DNA from 2 places in the Faecalibacterium sp. An77 genome. Region 2 is predicted to be linked to the other one. Evidence: predicted binding sites of a transcription regulator. Region 2 holds the regulator's gene; the other holds the start of a gene.
What was found. Region 2 encodes Rex, which represses fermentation and respiration genes when NADH is low (regulators of the CRP and FNR family bind a similar motif). Its sites were predicted from a motif close to ATTGTTAANNNNTTAACAAT; they were not measured.

Region 1 (7,733 bases), on a different contig from region 2:
CTCTCAATCCGCTTGACGCACTCCTCGGCAACCTCGGGGGCGCTCATTTCGGGCTTCAGGTCGTAGGTAGCTACCTTGGGGCTGGGGATCACGCAGCGATCCTCGCCGGCGAAGGGCTCCTCGCGGCCGCCGTTGTAGAAGAAGGTGACGTGAGCGTACTTCTCGGTCTCGGCGATGCGCAGCTGGGTCATGCCCAGGTCGGAGATATACTGGCCCATGACGTTGTTCAGGTCCACGGGAGGATAAGCCACCTCGCAGTTGGGCATGGTGGCGTCGTACTCGGTCATGCAGACGTAGTGCACCGGGAACCGGCCATAGCGGCGCTCAAAGCCGTCGAAGGCGTCGTCCACAAAGATGCGGGTCATCTGGCGGGCACGGTCGGGGCGGAAGTTGATGAACACCACGGTGTCGCCCTCCGAGACACGGCCGCCCTCGCAGGTGACGCAGGGCACCACAAACTCGTCGGTAACGCCGTTGGCATAGCTGCGCTCGATGCATTCCTTCCAGCCGTTGGCCTTCTCGCCCTCGCCGTAGACGAAGGCAGCGTAGGCCTTCTCCTCGCGATCCCAGTTCTTGTCGCGGTCCATGGCGTAGTAGCGGCCGGTGACGGTGGCAATCTTGCCGATGCCCAGCTTGTCCAGCTCGTTCTGGACGTTCTGCAGGAAGCCCTCACCGTCGTGGGGGTCGGTGTCACGGCCGTCCATGATGGCGTGGACATAGACGTCCTTGGCGCCCATGGCCTTGGCCATCTCCAGCAGGCCGAACAGGTGCTCCTCGTGGCTGTGAACGCCGCCGGTGCCCATCAGGCCCATGAAGTGGATGGCCTTGCCGGCGTCGATGGCAGCCTTCATGTTGCGGACCAGGACGTCGTTCTTCTGCATCTCACCGTCATGGATGGACTTGGTGATGAGGGTCAGCTGCTGGTAGACGATGCGGCCGGCACCAATGTTGGTGTGGCCCACCTCCGAGTTGCCCATCTGACCGTCGGGCAGGCCGACGCTCATGCCCGAGGCGCCGATGGTGACGTTGGGGCAGGTGGCAAACAGGTGGTCGATATAGGGAGTCTTGGCGGCGACGATGGCGTTGCCATCCACTTCGTCCGGCACCCAGCCGAAGCCGTCAAGGATGCAGAGCATCATGGGTTTCTTTGCCATAGTTTTTTCTTCCTCAGTTTCTATTGATTTGTCCGGGGCTCAGCCCTTGGAAGCAGCGTTGACAATCACTGCAAAGTCGGCAGCCTTCAGGGAGGCGCCGCCGATCAGGCCGCCGTCCACGTTCTTCTTGCTGACCAGCTCCTCGCAGTTCTTGGCGTTCATGCTGCCGCCGTACTGGACGGTGGTAGCCTCAGCCACGGCCTCGCCGTACAGCTCGCCGATGACCTTGCGGATCTGGGCGCAGACCTCCTCGGCCTGGTCCGAGGTAGCGGTCTTGCCGGTGCCGATGGCCCAGACAGGCTCGTAGGCGATGACCACGTTGGCCATCTGCTCGGCGGTGACGTCACGCAGAGCGATCTTGGTCTGCATACGGACCAGCTCCTCGGTGACGCCCTCCTCGCGCTGCTGCAGGCTCTCGCCCACGCAGACGATGACCTTCAGGCCGGCGTTCAGAGCGGCCAGGGTGCGCTTGTTGACGGTCTGGTCGGTCTCTGCGAAGTACTGACGGCGCTCGCTGTGGCCCACGATGACGTACTCCACGCCCAGATCCACCAGCATGTCGGCGCTGATCTCGCCGGTGAAGGCGCCCGACTTCTCAAAGTGGACGTTCTCGGCGCCCACGTGGATGTTGGTGCCCTTGGTCTTGGCCACGGCGGTCACCAGGTCGGTGAAGGGGGTGCAGATGACCACCTCGCAGGTGGCATCCTTGACGGCGGGGATCAGCTCGTCGATCAGCTGAGCAGCCTCGGTGGCGGTCTTGTTCATCTTCCAGTTGCCGGCAATGATAGCCTTGCGCTTTGCCTTATCCATAATCGTATTCTCCTTGTCTTTCCCAGGGTCGGCCTCCAAAAGCCGCCCAAAAATAAAAGGGCGCGGCGGCGTGTCGCCGCCGCACCCATCACATCTTTGTGAAAAGCGACTGCCTTATGCGTTCTGAATGACCGCGATGCCGGGCAGATCCTTGCCCTCCAGGTACTCCAGGGAGGCGCCGCCGCCGGTGGAGATGTGGGTCATCTTGTCGCCCAGGCCCATCTGCTGGACGGCTGCTGCGCTGTCGCCGCCGCCGATGACAGTGGTAGCCTCGCTCTCAGCCATAGCCTTGGCCACAGCCAGGGTGCCGGCTGCCAGGGTGGGGTTCTCGAACACGCCCATGGGGCCGTTCCAGACGACGGTCTTGGAGGACTTGACGGCGTCGGCGAAGAGCTTCATGGTCTCGGGGCCGATGTCGCAGCCTTCCATATCAGAGGGCATGTTGGTAACCGGGAAGACAGCGGTCTCAACCGGTGCGTCGATGGGATCGGGGAAAGCCTTGACACAGACAGTGTCGATGGGCAGCAGCAGCTTGACGCCCTTGGCCTTGGCCTTCTCCATCATCTCCTTGCAGTAGTCGATCTTGGAGTCATCGCACAGGCTCTGGCCGATCTCGTAGCCCTGAGCCTTGATGAAGGTGTAAGCCATGCCGCCGCCGATGATCAGGGTATCCACCTTCTCCAGCAGGTTGGAGATGACGTTCAGCTTGTCGGCCACCTTGGCGCCGCCCAGAATGGCGGTGAAGGGACGGACAGGATCGTTCACGGCGTTGCCCAGGTAGCGGATCTCCTTCTCCATCAGGTAGCCAACAGCGGTATCCTTGATGTAGTCGGTGACGCCGGCGGTGGAGCAGTGTGCGCGATGGCAGCTGCCGAAGGCGTCGTCCACGTAAGCGTCAGCCAGGCTGGCCAGCTCCTCCGAGAAGGCGGCCACGTTCTTGGTCTCCTCCTTGCGGAAGCGGGTGTTCTGCAGCAGGACCACGTCGCCGTTGTTCATAGCAGCGACAGCGGCCTTGGCGTTCTCGCCCACGACGTTGTCGTCGTCAGCGAAGACAACTTCCTTGCCCAGCTTGGCGCTCAGAGCCTTGGCGACGGGGGCCAGGCTGAACTTGGCCTCGGGGCCGTTCTTGGGTTTGCCCAGGTGGCTGCACAGGATCACCTTTGCGCCATCGTTCACCAGCTTCTGGATGGTGGGCATGGCCGCATTGATGCGGTTCTCATTGGTGATGACGCCGTCCTTCATGGGGACGTTGAAATCGCAGCGGACAAGAACCTTCTTGCCGCAGTAATTCTGATCGTCGATGGTCTTCTTACCTAAACCCATTGTTCTAAACTCCTCTCAAATCCTTTTGTTTGCCTGAAGTGAGTTTTGTCATCGTCGGGTCTCCCCGTGGATAGTTCTATTATATACAATTCAGCGGCCCAAAGCAAGCAGTTCTTTGATAATTCATTGGCAAACATGCTTCAATGGAGGAAAAAAATGCATTCTGGGTGCTTTTGGGAAAAACAGACTTGTCAAGAACGGAGCTCCGGGTCTATAATAGGCTCAAGCAGCCGGCTCCACATCCAGCGTGTCGGACGAACGACACACGCACCGCAAAACCGCGCGCTCAGCCTTACGGCCCTACCTCCTGCCGGGAATGTCCTGTCGGTGGCCGGCCTGTATGCGGATGCTGACCGGGCCGGCGGCGAAACCGAATATTGACAGGCTGGCATACAAAGGAGGAACACTTGTATGGATAAACCCGTTCTGGTCGTACTGGCTGCCGGTATGGGCAGCCGCTACGGCGGCATGAAGCAGCTGGACCCGGTTGGTCCTTCCGGGCAGCTGATCATCGACTATTCGATTTTTGACGCCCGCCGGGCCGGCTTTGAGAAGGTCATCTTCATCATCCGGCAGGAATTCGAGGCGGATTTCCGCAAGGCCATCGGGGACCGTCTGTCCCGCCTAATGGAGGTGGAGTACGCCTATCAGTCCCTGGACGACCTGCCCGCTCCCTACACCGCCCCCGAGGGCCGCACCAAGCCCTTCGGCACCGGTCAGGCGGTGCTCAGCGCCCGGAATCTGATTCACGGCCCCTTCGCCGTCATCAACTCGGACGACTACTACGGCCCCGAGGCCTTCCGCGTGATGTATGAATACCTGTCCACCCACGCCGACACCCAGCAGTACCAGTACTGCATGGTGGGCTACCAGGTCAAGAACACCGTCACCGAGAACGGCAGTGTCTCCCGCGGCGTCTGCGTCGTGGGCAGCGACGGGATGCTGGAGAGCGTCACCGAGCGGACCAAGATCGTCCAGGACAAGGACGGCGTCATCCGCTACGCCGACGGGGACGGCTGGGTAGACCTGCCCGGCGACACCCTGGTGAGCATGGGCATCTGGGGCCTGACCGCCAGCTTCATGCAGGAGGCACAGGACCGGTTCTCCGGCTTCCTGGCCGAGAGCCTGCCCAAAGATCCCATGAAGTGCGAGTACTTCCTGCCCACCATCATCTCCGATCTGATCGGCGAGGGCAAGGCCCAGGTTCGGATGCTCCACAGCACCGACAAGTGGTACGGCGTCACCTATCGGGAGGATAAGCCCGGGGTCATGGCCGCTCTGGCCCGTCTGACCGAGGAGGGCCTCTACCCCGTTCAGTTCTAACCTTTCCACTCCATAAAAAATACCGCGCATCCCTCACCGTCCGGCGGCGGGAGATGCGCGGTTTTCTTTTTGTCTTGTTCAGCCCTGGCGGGCGGCCAGAATTTCCTCACAGCTGAGGCCGTATTTGCGGGCGATGTCCTTGGCGTAGCTGAGGCCGTCGGGGGTGGCACGGATCACCCGGTAACTGCGGGTGCCGTCGGCGATGTTCTCCATCTGGGCCACCAGGTTGTCAATGCAGCCGGTGCGGCCGGGGGTGGCGTTGAAGCGGTCCACCTCCTGGGTCAGCTCATGGATATGGGTCACATAGACCCCGCCGCAGCCCATCACCGCAATGGCCGACAGCACTTCCCCGGCGATATAGCCGCCCTCCAGCAGGCTGGTGGAGCTGAAGCTCTCGTCCATCAGCAGCAGGTCCTCCCCCGTCAGCAGGTGGAGAATCTGGCTCATCCGGGCGCACTCGCTCTCCAGGCGGCCCTTGCCGTAGTTGTCCTCGTCCGAGGTGGGAAAGTGGGTGAAGATGCACCGGACCGGGCTCATAACCGCCTCTTTGGCGGGGACCAGCAGGCCCAGCTGAAAGAGGGCCTGGGCCATCCCCACCGAGTAGCAGAAAATGGACTTGCCGCCGTGGTTGGGGCCGGTGACCAGATAAAAGCGGCCTTTGGCGTCGTAGCCGAAGTCATTGGCCACCACCGTCCCCTTGTCCTCGCTGCGGAGGACCAGCATGGGGTTGTAGACGTCTTTCAGGTGGAGGGCTTTTTCCTCCATGGGGCGGATGGCGGGGCGGCAGAGGGCGCAGCCCTGGCTTTTCAGTTCCAGCAAAAAGCTGACCGCCGCCGACAGGAACCGGAAATCATCCAGCAGCCCGATGAAAAAGGCGGTTTCGTCCCGGAAATACTGGTCGATGACCGGCTCCCAGCTGCGGATGGTGCGGGCAAAGGCGGTGTCCAGCGCCCGGCAGACCGCCTGGTCCAGGGCGTGTTTTTCCTCCTCCCGGGCGGTCTTGGCCAGGTTGGCAAAGCCCGAGATGCAGACCATGGGGTCCTTTTTATCCCGGCCCAGCAGCTTGTCCAGGACGCTGCCCTGGCGGTATTTGTCGGTGTTCAAAGCCAGCAGGCCCACGTCGGTGACCCGCAGGGTGCCGTCCAGGTTGATGCCCAGGGCGATGCTCTTGATATGGCCGATCTGGTATTCGGTCTGTTCCAGCTGGCGGGTCAGGGCCTGGTAGGAATCGCTGGTGCGCCGTTTTTCCACCTCCTGCCGCAGGGCGCTAAAGCCCTCGCTCCGGATGGGGGCCGACGCCAGGCGGCTGTGGAACAGTTCCACCAGTTCCAGATAAATCTCCAGATACCGCACCGAGGCCAGGCTGCTCTCCACCGAGGAAGAGGAACTGTTCAGGACTTTTCGCATCTCGGCGGCGTCCCGCAGCATGGGCAGGGCGTCCCGGATCAAATCCCGCAGGTCCTGGCTGGCCACCAGGTCCGCCACCACGTCCAGCCGCCAGGCCAGGACGTCGGTGTCAGTGGTATAAAACTGTTCCAGGCGCAGGTCGGGCAGGCCCCGCCAGCTCTCCCGCCGCACCGAGACCATCTGGTCAATCTGGAGGGTGTGGAAAAAGCTGGAATCGGGCAGCGCGGCCCCTCTGGCTGGCTTATGCGGCGGATACAACAGGCGGAAACTCTCCCGCCCGGCGCCCTGCGGTCCCTCTGGCATACAATCGCCCCTTCCCTGGAAATGTGGAGATAATCTTATTAAACTCTTTTAACCAACAAATGTCCAGCCTGCAGGGAAAATAAAGTGCAGGGCGGCCCGGATGGGCCTGCGATTTTCTCCGGCGCCCGCCTAAAACAGCGGCACGGCAAACAAAAAAGGGGCCGCCAGCCCGAAAGCTGGCGGCCCCTGATAAGCCCTTTGGAGTACCCTCAGTACTTAGCAGTTCTCAGCGAAGTACTTGATGGTGCGGACCATCTGAGAGGTGTAGGAGTTCTCGTTGTCGTACCAAGACACGACCTGAACCTGATAGGTGTCGTCGTCGATCTTAGCGACCATGGTCTGGGTAGCGTCGAACAGAGAGCCGTAACGCATGCCGATGACGTCGGAAGAAACGATCTGGTCCTCGTTGTAGCCGAAGGACTCAGAAGCAGCAGCCTTCATAGCGGCGTTGATGGCTTCCTTGGTGACGTCCTTGCCCTTGACAACAGCCACCAGGATGGTGGTGGAGCCGGTGGGAACGGGCACACGCTGAGCAGAGCCGATCAGCTTGCCGTTCAGCTCGGGGATGACCAGGCCGATGGCCTTAGCAGCGCCGGTGCTGTTGGGAACGATGTTCTGAGCGCCAGCACGTGCACGGCGCAGGTCGCCCTTGCGCTGGGGGCCGTCCAGGATCATCTGGTCGCCGGTGTAAGCATGAACGGTGGTCATGATGCCGGAGACAACGGGGAAGGCCTTGTTCAGGGTGTCGGCCATGGGAGCCAGGCAGTTGGTGGTGCAGGAAGCAGCGGAGATGACCTTGTCCTCAGCGGTCAGGGTCTTCTCGTTGACGGAGTAGACGATGGTCTTCAGGTCGTTGCCGGCGGGAGCAGAGATGACGACCTTCTTAGCGCCAGCCTCGATGTGAGCCATGCTCTTATCCTTGCTGGTGTAGAAGCCGGTGCACTCCAGAACGACATCGACGTTCAGCTCGCCCCAGGGGCAATCCTTAGCGTCCTTAATGGCGTAGATCTTGATCTCCTTGCCATCGACAACGATGGAGTCCTCGGTGGAAGAAACGGTGTGCTTGTTCTCGCCGATCTTGCCGCAGAAGGAGCCCTGAGCGGTGTCGTACTTCAGCAGGTGAGCCAGCATCTTGGGGCTGGTCAGATCGTTGATAGCGACAACCTCGTAACCCTCAGCGTCGAACATCTGACGGAAAGCCAGGCGGCCAATGCGGCCAAAACCATTGATAGCAACTCTTACAGCCATTTTATATACCTCCTAAAATTTTTACCCTTTGAAATAGGATAAATCTCACGGTGTCTTTATTATAGACCAAAAACGCCAAACCTTCAAGTGCCCGACAAAGAAATAACAAGCGGTTTTTCGTTTTTATAGATTTTATATCATTTCACTCAAACGTTTTTAGTACTT
Region 2 (7,733 bases):
GGATTCCTCCTTTTTGGCAGGATTTTACGTTATCATGCAGCAACCTGCCGCAAAAATGCCAACAAACCGAAAAACTATCAGGCAAAAAGCTTGGACCTTGGCCTGAAAAAGGGGATACCCGCTTCGGATGAGGGAAACAGGTACCCCCGCTTGGCATTGTCACAGCAGGGCTGCTTTTTTAGAAAAGGAGCCTTTGTGCGTAAATTTTAGGCGTTGATGGTGTAGCCGACGCTCTCCATGCCGTCCAGCAGGATGTCCACAACGTCTGCGCCCGAAGCACCGTCGTAGTCGATGGTGTCGAAGACTTCCTGGTAGATGCCAGTGCCGTCAGCCTTCAGGTTGTTGTGCTCGAACAGGGGATCCAGCTGGAAGGAGCAGAAGGCCAGAACCTTGCTGTTGGCCTCCTCGACCAGGGTGTCCACAGCGCCGGCAGCCTCAGCAGCAGCCAGGCCGGACTTGGAAGCGGGAATGCCGCACTCGGAACCCATGATGGAAGCGCCAGCCTCTTCGTTCAGCAGGAAGTTGATCAGCATGGCAGCCTCGGCGGGGTGCTGGCAGGTCTTGGTGATGGCCAGGCCCATGGAAACCTTGGTGAAGCCGCCCTTGTAGTCGCCGAACTGGATCTCCTCGCCCACGGTGAAGCCGTCGCGGTTGTCGGTGTCCAGAGCGTCACGGTACTTGGAAGCAGCGGAATCCCACTCGAAGATGCCGGCCAGCTTGCCGGTGATCCACTCGTTGGACTGGTTGGCAGCGGTGGAACCGTTGTTGCCGTAGTAGGTGGGCAGGGGCATGATGACGTGCTTGTCCACCAGGCTCTTGATGAAGTCCAGGCCCTCGGCGATCTCGTCGGCGGTGTAGTTCAGGGTGGAGGTGGAGGGATCAGCCCAATCCTTGCCGTAGATGGACTCCAGATAGAAGACGGTCAGGATCATACGGTCGTAGCCGCCCAGGTGCAGGGGGTAGTAATCCTCGCCCAGCTTGGTCTGGAAAGCTTCGCCTGCAGCGTACAGGTCGTCCAGAGTCTTGGGAACTTCGGTGATGCCAGCCTTGTTGAAGGTGGTCATGTTCCAGAAGAAGATACGGCCGGTCATGGAGACGGGGACAGCCTGCTGCATGCCAGCGACGACGCAGGCGTTCAGGGGGGCCTCATCCCACTGGGTCAGGTCGATGTAATCGGAAACGGTGTTCAGATCAATGAAGGTCTGGCCGTTGCTGGAGTAGTTGTACAGCCAGTTCCAGTTGACCTGGCAGACATCCTCAGCCACGCCGCCGGCGAACTTGGTGGACATGGTGTCCTCCCAGCCGGACCATGCAGCGAAGGTGGGGCTGACGGTGATGTTGGTGTGCTCCTCCGAGAAAGCGGCGATGGCTTCCTGATAAGCGGTGTGACGGGTGTCGCCGCCCCACCAGCTGATGGTCAGGGAGACGTCGCCCTCAGCGGGAGCGGCCACAGAAGTGGCGGTGGAAGCGGCAGTCGAAGAACCGTTGCCGCCGCAGGCTGCCAGCAGGCCGGCTGCGCCAACAGCGCCCGTGACCTTCAGGAAGTCACGACGAGAAATTGCGTTGCTCATTTTTTCTCCTCCTAAATTGAAAAACACAAAACTCCTAGAGGGGCTTTACCGGACCCCCTTGTATACAATTATGATAGCAAAAAACTGCGCGAAAAGAAAGACGCAAATTGTGGATTTACGGCCAAAAACGCGCATATCTTGCTGTGCTGTGGAAGGCTGTTTGTGACCCTTTGCCGAAATATCCAAACTTGCCACAAAAAGTTGTGCAACTTGTACACAACACGGCTTTGTACAAATTTGACAGAAATAAGGGGTCTGAACTTTTGAAAATACTGATATATTAGCGACTTTCCCGGGATACAACTGGTATTTCAGTTGAAAAAAGCAAAATAAAACGCCGCAGGAACGTGCTGCGGCGCAGTGTAAACCGGGGGCAAAATTTGTGCGGGAAAGCGGGTTTTCGCCCTCCCGGCAGCCCTGGAAAAGGATGGGCCCCTTCCGCTTTGCCGCCGGGGCAGCCCGGACGGCAGAAAAGAAGGGGTCGGAAAAGAGAACCATTCTTGTGAAAAAGATGACAAATAAAATTCGCTTTGGAACGGCGCAAAGGGAAAGATTTCACCGCCGGGCGGCATAAAAGGCCCGCCGCTCCCGGAAGTAGCACTGAGGGCACATGCTGACGTACTGGACGTCGTTTTCCATGTCGATGGCCACCTGTTCGCCCTCAAAGACGAACTTTCCGCCCACCTTGCGGGCGTTGCAGATGGCCTTGCGGCCGCAGGAGCAGATGGTTTTCATCTCCTCGATGGTGTGGGCCAGCTCCATCAAACGGGTGGAGCCGGGGAAGCCCTTGAGGGAGAAATCACTCCGCAGGCCGTAGCAGATGACGGGGACCCCCAGGTCCACCGTCACCATAAACAGCTGCTCCGCCTGGGCCGGGGTGAAAAACTGGCTCTCGTCGCACAGGACGCAGGCCAGGGGCGCGTCGTGGGCGGCGCGGTCGGCCTCCACCGCAGCAAACACGTCGTCGCCGGGGCGGATCAGCAGGTCGGCGGCCCGGCGAACGCCCAGTCGGCTGACCAGGTCGCTGCCGCCCTTGGAGTCCACCTGGGGTTTGAGGATCAGCACCCGCATCCCCTGTTCTTCGTAGTTGTGGGCCACCTGCATCAGGGCGGTGCTCTTGCCGCTGTTCATGGCGCCGTAGCGGAAATATAACTTAGCCATAGAATTCCTTTTTATAGAATCGTTGTATGCACAAAGCCGCCCCGCCCGCCGCAGGCGGACAGGGCAGAATCTTGGATGCAGAAAATCGAAGGCTTTTGACTTGAGACTTTAAAAAGTAAGGGCGGTCAGTCCCCGTTGCGCAGACGGTAGCCCAAACTCATGAGGCTGTCGCCCAGGTGGACGTTCTCCACCACCGCGTCCGGGAAGGGAACCGACAGGTCGTAGTGGGAGAAGTTCCAGTAACCCCGGATGCCCAGCTGGACCAGCCGGCCGCTGATTTCCTCGGCGCCGCTGCGGGGCAGGCAGAGGACTGCGACCTGGGGATGATGCTCGGCGCAGAAGGCGTCCAGATCGTCCAGGTGGCGGATGGGGATGCCGCTGATGGTCTGGCCCATCAGTTCGGGCTTGACGTCAAAGGCGGCAATCAGGCTGAAACCGTTGTTGTTGTTGGCAATGAAGCTGCTGACGGCGGTGCCCAGACGGCCACAGCCAAACAGGATGGCGGGCAGACGCTCGCCGTTGCCGAACAGAAGTCCTTCCAGAATGGCCAGCAGGTTGTCCACCGAGTAGCCGATGCCCTGGCGGCCGTTGACGTCGCCGATGCAGTTGAAGTCCTGACGGACCTGGGAGGCGGTGGTGCCCATCTGGGCGGCCAGCTCTCGGGAAGAGATGCTGGTGATGTTGGCATCCTTCAGGGCTCGGAGATAGCGGTAATATTTGGGCAGGCGCCGGATGACCGGTACCGAAGCCTTGACGGACGGATTCATGGCAGGACCTCCTCTTGCATTTACCTGAAATTTTGGATAACTTGGCAGGAAAAAGGAAACATTTCTCTCTATAAGTATACGACATTTGCTGAGAATGTCAAACCCTTGTCAATGTTTTTGACGAAATTTTAAATTTTGGTGGGATTCCTCTGTCTTATACAGACAAAATCAATGGGTTTTAACCCAAAGAAGACAAATTGCTTCCCAAAAGAAAGCAGAGAAAAAGCCTCTGCGCTGCGGCAGAGGCCAAAACCCGGTCAGGATTCGATCTGACGGTAGAGCCAGCGCATGGCGTCGGACAGACCGCCCAGCTCGTCGATGAGCCCCTCCTCCACGGCGCGGCGGCCGTCCAGCACGGTGCCCATGTCCAGCACCAGTTCCCCGGTGTGGAGCATCAGCTCGTTGAAGCGGTCGGCGGTCATCCGGCTGTGGCGGGTGACAAAGCCGGTGATCCGCTCCTGCATCTGCTCAAACCAGCGCATGGTCTGGGGCACCCCCAGAATCATCCCGGAGTGGCGGACCGGGTGGACGGTCATGGTGGCGGTGGGAACGATGAAACTGCGCTGGGCGCTCACCGCCAGGGGAATGCCGATGGAATGCCCGCCCCCCAGCACCAGGGTGGCGGTGGGCTTGGACAGGCTGGCGATCAGCTCGGCCAGGGCCAGCCCGGCCTCCACGTCCCCGCCCACCGTGTTGAGCAAAACCAAAAGGCCCTCAATGGCAGGGTCCTCCTGGACGGCCACCAGCTGGGGGATGACGTGTTCGTATTTGGTGGTTTTCTGGCCCTGGGGGGCCTCCACATGGCCCTCGATCTGCCCGATCACGGTCAGGCAGTGGATGGCGTGGGGACCTTTGGTCAGGTTGACGGTGCCCATCTCCTGAATCTGACTTTGCTCAAAGGCCCGGCGTTCGGTGTCCTCGCCGCTGCCGGGTGCAGGTGCCTCGTCCGCCGGAGCTTCGGCGGCGTGCTTTTTCTTTTTCTTCTCCATAGGTTGAAACAGCCCTCCTTTTTCTGCTGGGGTGTATCTGAGAATGCAAACATGCTGAACCCTTCGCCCCAAAGGGGTAGCTGCGCTTTGGAGCAAAATGGGAGATGTTTTCAGATACATCCTAGGTTGCCCCGTCCGGGGGACGGTCATGCAGGCAGGGCAGGGGAGCTTTATCAGAGGAACCGATGGTTCCCTGATTTTACTATTAAAAAAATTTGTAGATAGCTTCAAAAAAATTGAGAACAAGGCTTGCATCTGGGCCGGTGGGCGGATACAATAGGAACATGCCGCCTGTCGGCATAGGTATTTCTGCGTGATAAAGAGGAGGAAAAACATGAAACGTGAAACATTCGGCTCGCGGCTGGGATTCATCCTGGTCAGTGCGGGCTGTGCGATCGGAATAGGAAACGTCTGGAAGTTTCCGTGGATGGCCGGCGCCAACGGCGGCGGCGTGTTCGTGCTGTTCTACCTGCTGTTCCTGGTGATTATGGGCGTGCCCGTCCTAACCATGGAGCTGGCGGTGGGCCGTGCCAGCCGCAAGAGCGCTGTGCTGGCCTACAAGGCCCTCGAGCCCAAAAAGAGCAAGTGGCACATTCACGGCTGGTTCTGCATCATTGGCTGCTGCCTGCTGATGATGTACTACACCACCGTGTCCGGTTGGATGCTGGATTACTTCTATAAATTCGCAACAGGCGCTTTTGTCGGGGTTCCCAATGATGCGATCAACGATGTGTTCAGCTCGATGCTGGGCGACCCCGTGGAAATGAGCATCTTTATGGTCATCATCGTTCTGGCGGGCTTCCTGGTTTGCTCCTTCGGCTTGCAGAAGGGTCTGGAACGGATCTCGAAGTGGATGATGCTGGCTCTGCTGACCCTGATCGTCATTCTGGCCGTCAACAGCATCCTGCTGGAAGGCGGTTCGGAGGGCCTCAAGTTCTATCTGCTGCCCGACCTGGAGCGGGCTGCCGAGGTGGGTCTGGGCAATGTGATTACTGCGGCCATGAACCAGTCCTTCTTCACCCTGAGCCTTGGCATTGCCGCCATGGAGATTTTCGGCAGCTACATGAGCCGGAACAATACCCTGCCCGGCGAGGCCATCCGCATCTGCGCCCTGGACACCTTTGTGGCCCTGATGAGCGGCCTGATTATTTTCCCGGCCTGCTTTGCCTTCGGCGTGCAGCCGGATGCAGGCCCGTCCCTGATCTTCCAGACCCTGCCCCGGGTGTTCGTCAACATGGTGGGCGGCCGGATCTGGGGTGCGCTCTTCTTCCTCTTCATGACGTTTGCCAGCTTTACCACTGTTCTGGCCGTCTTTGAGAACATTATCTCCAGCAGCATTGATACCTTCGGCTGGAGCCGGAAGAAAACCACCATCATCTGCTGCATCTTCATCCTGATTGCCAGCATGCCCTGCGTGCTGGGCTACAATGTCTGGTACTTCTCCCTGCCTCTGCCCAATGCTCCTGCAGGCGGCCAGATCCTCGATATCGAGGACTTCCTGGTTTCCAACCTGCTGCTGCCTCTGGGCTCTCTGGTCTACCTGCTGTTCTGCGTGTCCAAGTGGGGCTGGGGCTACGACAAGTACCGCGCCGAGGCCAACAGCGGCGAGGGCATCAAGCTGCCTGACTCGATCCTGCTGAAGCGGTACCTCCAGTTCGTGCTGCCGGTGCTGATTCTGGTGATCCTGATTCAGGGCCTGGTCTGATAACCTGCCGCACGCCAAAACCTGAAACAACAAAACGGAGCCGCACCCGGCAAGGGGTGCGGCTCCGTTTTTCTCCGGGTGAACAGGCCCGTCAGAACAGTCCGAAAAAGCTGATGTGGTTGACCCCCAAAAAGACAAAGATGGCGATGAGGGCCACCAGGACGGCGATGAGAATATCCATCTGGTGGACGCTGAGGGGGAAGTGATCGTAGATCTTTTCCTTGGAGTTCTTGAACCCGGGATCGCCGTTGTTCAGCAGGCCCTGCTTTTCGGCGGGGCCGCTCTGGGCGGCCCGGGCAGCTTCGGCTTCCCGGGCTTCCAGCTCCGCCTCCCGGGCGGCAAGGGCGGCCTCCCGGGCCGCCAGCTGGGCCTCGCGGTCGGACAGGGACGGGTCATTGGAATGATCGGGCATGGAAGTTTCCTCCTTCCTTTTGCTATCCGTAGTATAAGCGCAGACGGCCGGAAATGCAAGTGAAAATACAGCAGGGGGCTGCCGGGTGTTCCGACAGCCCCCTGTATCATCAAAAGGTCCCTTGGGAAAGGTGCTTACTTCTTGGCCAGGTACTTGCGGATATCGATGGCGACAGCCAGGATGATGACCAGGCCCTGGACAATGTAGGTGTAGGAAGAGTTGACGTTCATGAACTGCAGAGCGACCTTCATCAGCTCAAAGACCAGAACGCCCACCAGGATGCCGGGGACGGTGCCGACGCCGCCGGTGGTGGAAACACCGCCGATGGTACAGGCAGCGATGGCGTCCAGCTCATAGCTCATAGCGGTGTTGACGGATGCGCCGCCGGACTTGGCAGCCAGCAGGCAGCCGGCCAGACCGAACATGCAGGAGGCCAGGATGTAGATGCGGATCTTGGTGGCAGCGACGTTGACGCCGGCCACCTCAGCAGCGGCCTCGTTGCCGCCGATGGCATACATGTACTTGCCGTGACGGGTCTTGTTGTAAAGGAACCAGAAGCAGGCAGCCACGATGACAGCGATCCAGATCAGGACGGGGATGCCGATGATGGTGTTGGATGCCAGAGAGGTGAAGTCGCTGTTCAGAGAGCCGATGGGGGTACCGCCGGTGTAGACCAGGCAGATACCGTAGACCACCTGCTGCATGCCCAGGGTAGCGATGAAGGGCTGAACCCGCAGGTAGGAGACCACCAGGCCGTTGCACAGACCCACGACGGCGCAGATGGCAACCACCAGGATGAAGACCACGGGGGTGGGCAGGGTGGGCAGGTTGGGATAGAACTTGCCGGCGGCGCCGGAAGTCTGGGCGAAGATGCAGGCCAGGCAGGCTGCGAAGCCGGCCAGACGGCCAGCCGACAGGTCGTTGCCGGTGGTGATCAGACAGCCCGAAATGCCCAGCGCGATGATGTAGCGGATGGACACGTTCTTCAGCAGGTTGATGATGTTGGCGGCGCCGAAGAAGTTGGGGTGGATGATGCCAACGATGAGAGAAACGAGGACCATCAGGACGATGATGGCATTGTTGCCCAGCCAGGTCTTAATCAGACGGCCGGTTGATTTCTTGGTAGCT

Region 1: B5G28_RS00740 (phosphoglycerate kinase) is a predicted target of Rex. The motif match lies at 3,402-3,421, and genes of this name have one in related genera.

What each region holds. Positions count from the first base shown of each region.
Region 1 is NZ_NFHK01000001.1:165,579-173,311, reverse strand. Features, by position in the region: gene gpmI (2,3-bisphosphoglycerate-independent phosphoglycerate mutase) at 1-1,154, opposite strand, end outside; gene tpiA (triose-phosphate isomerase) at 1,194-1,964, opposite strand; gene B5G28_RS00740 (phosphoglycerate kinase) at 2,079-3,287, opposite strand; gene B5G28_RS00735 (sugar phosphate nucleotidyltransferase) at 3,699-4,610, shown strand; gene B5G28_RS00730 (hypothetical protein) at 4,689-6,320, opposite strand; gene gap (type I glyceraldehyde-3-phosphate dehydrogenase) at 6,537-7,568, opposite strand.
Region 2 is NZ_NFHK01000006.1:29,879-37,611, reverse strand. Features, by position in the region: gene B5G28_RS03815 (extracellular solute-binding protein) at 207-1,571, opposite strand; gene B5G28_RS03810 (thymidine kinase) at 2,127-2,732, opposite strand; gene B5G28_RS03805 (redox-sensing transcriptional repressor Rex) at 2,858-3,499, opposite strand; gene B5G28_RS03800 (ATP-dependent Clp protease proteolytic subunit) at 3,757-4,374, opposite strand; gene B5G28_RS03795 (sodium-dependent transporter) at 4,823-6,193, shown strand; gene B5G28_RS03790 (hypothetical protein) at 6,285-6,605, opposite strand; gene B5G28_RS03785 (beta-methylgalactoside transporter) at 6,740-7,733, opposite strand, start outside.